DNA from 2 places in the Cobetia sp. MMG027 genome. Region 1 is predicted to be linked to the other one. Evidence: predicted binding sites of a transcription regulator. Region 1 holds the regulator's gene; the other holds the start of a gene.
What was found. The regulator sigma-54, encoded in region 1, starts transcription at its own class of promoters, with help from an activator protein. The targets are predictions, from matches to a motif close to TGGCACNNNNNTTGCTNT.
Positions count from the first base shown of each region.

Region 2: a site for sigma-54 is predicted at 902-919, ahead of PJK54_RS12950 (aminomethyltransferase family protein). Genes of this name have one in related genera too.

Region 1 is NZ_JAQJIO010000005.1:123,822-127,737, reverse strand. Features, by position in the region: gene lptA (lipopolysaccharide transport periplasmic protein LptA) at 1-416, shown strand, start outside; gene lptB (LPS export ABC transporter ATP-binding protein) at 419-1,159, shown strand; gene PJK54_RS08020 (RNA polymerase factor sigma-54) at 1,532-2,980, shown strand; gene hpf (ribosome hibernation-promoting factor, HPF/YfiA family) at 3,580-3,888, shown strand; gene PJK54_RS08010 (PTS sugar transporter subunit IIA) at 3,898-3,916, shown strand, end outside.
Region 2 is NZ_JAQJIO010000008.1:208,306-212,221, forward strand. Features, by position in the region: gene glnT (type III glutamate--ammonia ligase) at 1-464, opposite strand, end outside; gene PJK54_RS12950 (aminomethyltransferase family protein) at 1,139-2,284, shown strand; gene PJK54_RS12955 (helix-turn-helix domain-containing protein) at 2,614-3,321, shown strand; gene PJK54_RS12960 (GNAT family N-acetyltransferase) at 3,386-3,814, shown strand.

The sequences.
Region 1 (3,916 bases):
CACTGGATGACAAGGCCGGCACGGCCACCTATACCGGTCGCGTGGAAATGCGCCAGGGCAGCATGAAGCTGGATGCCGCGCGCGTTGACATCAGTCGCGCCGACAGCGGCGAGATCTCCCTGGTCAAGGCCACCGGCCAGCGCGCCTACATGGAGCAGAAACCCGATACCGACGAGCGACTGGTCAAGGGCTGGGCGAATACCATTCGCTACCACGCGCTGGAGCGCCGGGTGGAACTGGTCGGCGATGCCCGTCTGGAGAAAGGCGACGACACCTTCGAAGGCGGCTACGTGGAATACTTCCTGGACAAGCGCCAGGTCAATGCCAGCAATGGCACCGATGCCTCATCCTCCGAGGGGTCACGCGTCCACATGACCCTGACGCCACGTGGCGCCAATGCCAGCAAGGACCAATGAGCATGACTGCTGCCAGCCCACGTACCCTCAGCGCTCGTCATCTGGCCAAGGCCTACAAGGGTCGCAAGGTCGTCAAGGACATCTCGCTGGAAATCCGCCAGGGTGACATCGTAGGCCTGCTGGGCCCCAACGGGGCCGGCAAGACGACCTCGTTCTACATGATCGTCGGCCTCGTGCGCTCGGATGCCGGTAGCGTGACCATCGATGACCACGACCTGTCCGGCGCCGCCATGCATCAGCGGGCTCGCGCCGGCATCGGCTATCTGCCCCAGGAAGCCTCGATCTTCCGCAAGCTCTCGGTATCCGACAACATCATGGCGATCCTCGAGACGCGCAAGGACCTGGATCGCAACGGACGCAAGGCACGCCTGGAGGAGCTGCTCAACGAGTTCAGCATCACGCATATTCGTGACAGTGCCGGCATGAGCCTTTCCGGCGGGGAGCGCCGCCGCGTGGAGATCGCTCGCGCACTGGCCACCGAGCCGGACTTCGTGCTGCTCGATGAGCCGTTTGCCGGCGTGGACCCCATCTCGGTGGGCGAGATCAAGAGCATCGTGCGCCAGCTGCGTGACCGCGGCATCGGGGTGCTGATCACCGATCACAACGTGCGCGAGACACTCGACATCTGCGATACCGCCTACATCGTGGGCGATGGCCAGATCATCGCGCATGGCGACGCCGACACCATCCTCGCCAACCAGCAGGTGCGTGATGTCTACCTGGGTCATGAGTTCAAGCTCTAGCCCGAGAGTGCCGTCAGCCTGGTGAGAGCCGTCAGCCTGGTGAGAGCCGTCAGCCTGGTGAGAGCCGTCAGCCTGACGAGAGCCGTCCGACCTCTTCTGCTCTCACCAGCACCCACCAGCACCCGCCACTTCCTGCTTCATTGTCGGGGCCTCGTTCCCCGCCCCCTCACGCAAGCGCCTCGACATGCGCTTGCGTGATCTCCCCGTGAACCCTCCTGCTCTGCCACACCTCACTCGAATGCATGACGTCCATACCACCTTGGTGGCAACATGGCATGCAAGTTGCTTGAATATTCTCGACTGCCCCTTGTCAGTGCCCCGACCCACGGTATAGCGTAGATGCACGTTCCTTTGCCGTGAATGACAGACCCCATGAAACCCACCTTGCAGCTTCGACTCGGCACTTCCCTGACCATGACCCCGCAACTTCAGCAAGCGATCCAGCTGCTGCAGTTGTCGACGCTGGACCTGCGTCAGGAGATACAGCAGGCGCTCGAGTCAAACCCCATGCTGGAGCTTGACGAGGAATACGAGTCGCTGGATGTCGCGGAGACACAGGACAAGAGCGAGATCTCCACCTCCGAGACCAACAGCGAGATTCCTGAAGAATACCCTCTCGACAGTGACTGGTCGGACCTCTACCAGGACCACGCAGGCAGCCTGACCAGTTCCGGCAGCGGAAGCTCGAGCGAGGACGGGCCGGACTTCGATCGCAACACCAGTGTCGAAAGCCTGCAGGACCATCTGCGCTGGCAGCTGGCGATGACGGACCTCGATGCGCGTGAACGCCAGATGGCGGAGAGTCTGATCGATGCGGTGGATGGGGCCGGCTACCTGAGCATGAGCCTGGACGAACTGGTCGATGGCCTGCGAGGTCAGGGACTGCCCGGCCTCAAGGCGTCGGAACTCGAGCAGGTCCTGCTGCGCCTTCAGCAGTTCGATCCCACCGGTGTGTTCGCTCGAGACCTGCGCGAATGCCTGCTGCTTCAGCTGGCCCTGCTGCCGGACGATCTGCCGCTGCTGGCCCAGGCCCGCCGTCTGGTGCGGCAATTCCTCGAGGCACTGGGCAATGACGATCGCAAGCTGCTCAAGCGTCGCCTGAGCCTGGATGATGATGAGCTGGATCACGTCATTCGTCTGGTACGGGCGCTCGACCCGCGCCCGGCGTCCGCCTGGGGCGAGCCTGCCAGTGATTACGTCATCCCGGACCTGCTGGTCCGTCATACGCGTCACGGCTGGCAGGTCGAGCTCAACCCGGAAGCGCTGCCCAAGCTGCGTATCCAGCCGGAATATGCCGCCCTCATCAAGCGGGCCGACAAGTCCGCGGACAACACCTTCCTCAAGGACAATCTTCAGGAAGCCCGCTGGCTGATGAAGAGCCTGTCCTCACGCAATGACACCCTGCTCAAGGTGGGCCGCGAGATCATGGCGCGCCAGATCGACTTCCTCGAGCAGGGGGAAGAAGGCATGAAGCCGCTGATCCTCGCCAACATCGCGGAAGTGGTCGAGATGCACGAATCCACCATCTCGCGGGTGACCACCCAGAAATATATCCACACCCCGAGAGGCGTGTTCGAACTCAAGTTCTTCTTCTCGAGTCAGGTGGGTGGCAGCGGCAACGGTGACGCGCACTCCAGCACCGCGATCCGTGCGCGCATTCGCAAGCTGATCTCGGAAGAACCGGCGCGCAAGCCATTGTCCGACTCACGCCTGGTGGATCTGCTGGCCAGTGATGGCATCGAGGTAGCGCGCCGGACGGTCGCCAAGTATCGCGAGGCCATGGGCATCCCCTCCTCCAGCGAGCGCAAGCGCTTGGCGTGAGTCTCGACAACGGATACCCGCAAGCCAGCGGGCTCCACACGTCGGAGCGCTGAAGCTCGCCCCCTTGCACCTGCCATCCTGACATCATCTGCCAATCGGTCGTCTGAATACCGGTTGGCAATGCCTGTCCTTGCGACTGCGTGAGTGACTTCACGCCCCCAATTGCCTATTTTTCCAGCCACTTTTCTCCAGAGTGCTTTCTTTTTCCCTCACATCCCACGGACAGATAGCCAGGGGTCGCCACCGACTCCTGCCACACGAACGTCGACGTAAATGCTGACATTGGCCACAAACGGCCGGTTTCTCGAGCCCCATTCCGTCCGTGATGCGAGGCGATGCTCATGAAGAACCTGCTGATATCCCTCGCTGGGTTGAAGACAAGCCTTGCCCCACGATGCAGCGCAGCGTTGATCTTTGTTCAAAGCTTGGGCATTGTCGGGGTAGACGCTCGGTACACCGGCACCGCCGCTCTCGCCAGCAGATGATCGCCACGAGACCATGGCCGGAGTCAGAAAGTGGCCGCGCGTTCAATCAGGGTTTGCTCGCAGTCAAAAAGGGTTACAATTCAAAGGCAACCCGCTGGATAAAGGAGCGTGTCCATGCAAGTGAATATCACCGGGCATCATGTGGAACTCACCGATCCTCTCCGCGATTATGTCAACGAGAAGCTCGCTCGCCTCGAACGGCATTACGACAACATCACCAATGTTCAGGTGACACTGTCGATCGAGAAGGAACGCCAACAGGCTGCCTGCACCCTGCACGCCGCTGGCGCCGACCTCCATGCCCTGGCAGAAGACCCCAACATGTACGCTGCCATCGACGCGCTCGCCGACAAGCTGGACCGCCAGCTGGTCAAACACAAGGAAAAGTCCCAGGCTCGCTCTCAGGGCACCGGGACCCGTTGACCTTCTGCCATGACACTTGATCAGATCC
Region 2 (3,916 bases), on a different contig from region 1:
TAGTCGTAGCAGGGCTTGGCGAGGGTATCGCTCTCGTCCACCGGCAACAGCTCACCCGCTTCCCCCCGGCGGAACAGCGAGAATTCCGGCTCCAGCCCGCTATTGAGCGTCCAGCCCTTCTCCTTCAGGCGCTCCAGCTGCTTGAGCAGCACCACGCGGCTGTCGTTGGCGAACGGTTGCCCATTGACGTAGCCATCACAGGCCATGCGCGCATAACCCGGCTGCCACGGCACCAGCGACAACGAGCTCAGATCACCCCGCGCCATGAAGTCCGGCCCCTCCGGCGACATGCCGAGACCACTGACGGCGAAGCCGGCAAAGCCGGCGCCCTTCTCGACCACATCCATCAGGCAATTGGCCGGCACGGACTTGGTCTTGGCGGCGCCGTGAATATCCACGAACTGCGCCAGCAGATAGCGAATGTCGTGATCCTTGATGAACTGTTGCGCGTTTTCGGGTGACATCTGGGTTTCCTCTGAGAGCGGACCGGGTTCCATCTCCCTCGACACTGTCTGCCACCCCGGGAAACCTGACCCCTTGTGGTGACTCGCCACGTCAAGATAGCGGATGAAACGAGTTTTTGTGATTCCTGCTGGTCAACTTTATTTCCCCCAAAGAAAAGCATGCAGCATGCCATTTCGCCAGCTGCTGCCCAGAACTTTTCATCAACTTCCTGTTTTGCTTGGAAATTTATTTTCCAAGCTCGTTTTACCCCACAGGAAATGCCAAGTGATCCTGAGTGAATTCCTGCTCGTTTCTCGAAATAGGCATCATTTCGGTGCCCAAAGCCCTCTCTTCGCACCAGCATGACGCAAAACGCTAATATTCACGCCCGAATTCGTGCTGCCAATCGGCGCCTGACTCGTTCAAGGGCTGCCGTGGCCATGGCCTTTGACGGAATTGGCAAGCCCCTTGCTTAACCATGAGGAATGTTTATTTCCTTTCAAGAATCGACACTCATGCGATCAGGCAAGGCAAGCAGCAGGCACAAGCCCTTGTGAAGCGCCTGAAGAGGCAACAGAACAACAACACCTCCTGCGGCGAATGCGCGTCTTGCGCGCCATCTCCGCCAGCACCAGCAGGACTACGGCACCACCCACTTACGCTAGGCAGCACGACTCACAGGAGAAAGGGACGCATGGCGAATTCATGGCGCATCTCGGCATTGGCCGAACAACACCGCAAGCTGGGCGCGGAGCTGGAAGACTGGAATGGCATGGGCACTGCCTGGAATTACGCCGTCTCGGACACGGCCGATGACCACGAGACCATCCGCACCCGCGCCGGTCTGATGGATGTCTCGGGACTCAAGAAGATCCACTGCAATGGCCCGCACGCCCAGGCCGTGCTGGATTACGTCACCACGCGGGACATGTCCAAGCTGTATCCGGGCAAATCGGTGTATGCCAGCGTCTTGAATGAGGCCGGCAAGTTCGTCGACGACTGCATCGTCTATTGCCTGGCGCCGAACTCCTACCTCGTGGTGCACGGCACGGGCACCGCGAATGAAATGCTGGCCAAGAGTGCCCTGGGACGCGCCGTCAGCCTGACCTTCGATGACGACATGCATGACATGTCACTGCAGGGGCCGGTCGCGGTGGATTTTCTGGAGCGTCATGTGCCGGGCATCCGTGAGCTGCGTTACTTCCACCATCTGCAGACCCAGCTGTTCGGCTACCACGTGATGATCTCGCGCACCGGCTACACCGGCGAGCGTGGCTACGAGATCTTCTGCAAGGCCAAGGACGCTCCCTCTCTGTGGGAACAGATTCTCGAAGATGGCGCCGACATGGGCATCAAGCCGTGCAGCTTCGGCACCCTTGACTGGCTGCGGGTCGAGAGCCACCTGCTGTTCTACCCGGCGGACAATTCCGAAACCTACCCGTATCCCGACCAGCCGGTGGGCGACACCCTGTGGGAGCTGGGCCTGGACTTCACCGTCTCCCCGGGCAAGAGCGAATTCCGTGGCGCCAGCGAACACCTCGCGCTGCAGGGCAAGGAGCGCGTCAAGGTCTATGGCGTGCTGTTGGACTCGAAAGACGTCGCCCAGATCGGTGACAAGATCTACGCCGACGGCAAGTGTGTCGGTGTCATCACCCAAGGCATGTACTCGCGCCTGAGCGATCGCTCCATGGCGCTGGCACGTCTCGAACCCGGCTATGCCGAGCATGGCACTCCGCTGACCCTCAAGACCGGCACTGACGGAGAGACCAGCCTCTCGGCCATCAGCCATTCCCTGCCCTTCGATGATCCGGAAAAGGCCAAGCGACTGGCGCGCGGCTGAGCACACCCACCATGTCGGGCACTGCAAGACCTGCAGTGACAACCGGGTGAAGTGGCAGGACGCATTGCGAACGCAAGACGCAAGAGGCCTCCTCGACGTGACGTCGAGGAGGCCTCTTGCCTCACACCCAGGCCAGGTGATTGAGAAGGACTCTCGAAAGGTACTCCCGCCCCCTTGGCAGACATCAAGGATGAGGGTTGACGGCAAAGTTGGTAATGTCACGCCATACCCCGCTCGCGAGCCGATGCGCCGCATGCCTCACAAGGGCATGCCGCGTCCTCGCCGGCCATCCCCTTCCCATTGCCACCCTCTCCGCTACAGGAGTCATCATGCCGCGAAAATCCCCCGCTCCCTCCGAGAAGTCGGAACAGGACAGCTCCGACACTCTGCCCCGTGAACTAGCGACCGACCCCGCTGCGCAGTCAGAGAGGAAAGACACCATCACGGCGGCAGCCGACGAGACACGCCTGGGACTCGAGCAGCACATCGCGCGCGCGCTCAAGCAGCAGCGAGTCTCGCAGGGCTACAAGATTTCCGACGTCTCGCGTATCGCCGGTGTCAGCCAGGGCATGATCAGCAAGGTGGAGAACGCCCAGGTGTCCACCAGCCTCGATACCCTCAACAAGCTGTGCAATGCCTTGAGCCTGCCGATCTCGAAGCTGTTCAGCGATTACGATGTCAATGGGCGTGGTGCCCAGCACATCAAGGCCGGGCAAGGCATGCAGGTGGTGCGCACCGGCACGGAAGTCGGCCATGCCTATCAACTGTTGAGCTACAAACAAGGCCCCAAGAAGCGCTACGAACCCTTCCTGATCACCATGGATGACGCCAGCGAAGTCTTCCCCAACTTCTGTCATGCCGGGCATGAATTCATCTACCTGCTTTCCGGCAACCTCACCTACCGTCATGGTGACAAGTTCTATGACATGGGACCCGGTGACAGCCTGGCCTTCGATGCCGGTGTGCCGCATGGTCCCGAGAAATTGAACGAGGTACCGATTCAGCTGCTGTCGATCATTCACTACGACGATGAATGAGCCTCTCTGACGAATGAGACCCTCGAACATCCATCATCATCGTCATGGAGACTGGACAACATCAATGAAGATTCGCCTTGCCACACCCAAGGATGCCCTGGGAATTTCACGCGTTGCGTCCGCATTGGGCTATCTGCCCCACGACGATGATGCGTTGATCCTGCAGCGACTGGAGCACCTGTTGGCGTCACGCCATGACCGCATCTGGGTGGCGGAACAGGCGGGCGAAGTGATTGGCTGGCTGCATGCCCAGCATGTCTTTCGTGTCGCTTCAGCCGATTTCATCGAGATACTGGGCCTGTCCGTCGCACAAGAGGCGCAACGACAAGGCGCAGGGCGGGCATTGGCCAGGCAGGCCATTGCCTGGGCAACCGACGAGGCGCTGACCCTGCGGGTTCGCACCCATGAGGCGCGCGATGTCGCCAGGAGATTCTATGCCGCCTGCGGCTTTACGCTAGCCAAGACACAGTGCGTCTTTCAGATGACCCCGTGATTCCGTACGCCTTCCTGACTGAGCTCGCCCACATTCCTGACTGAGCACGCCCCGATTTCATGCCCTGCCATGCCCTGCAGGCCGAAGAAAAAATCGCCTGCC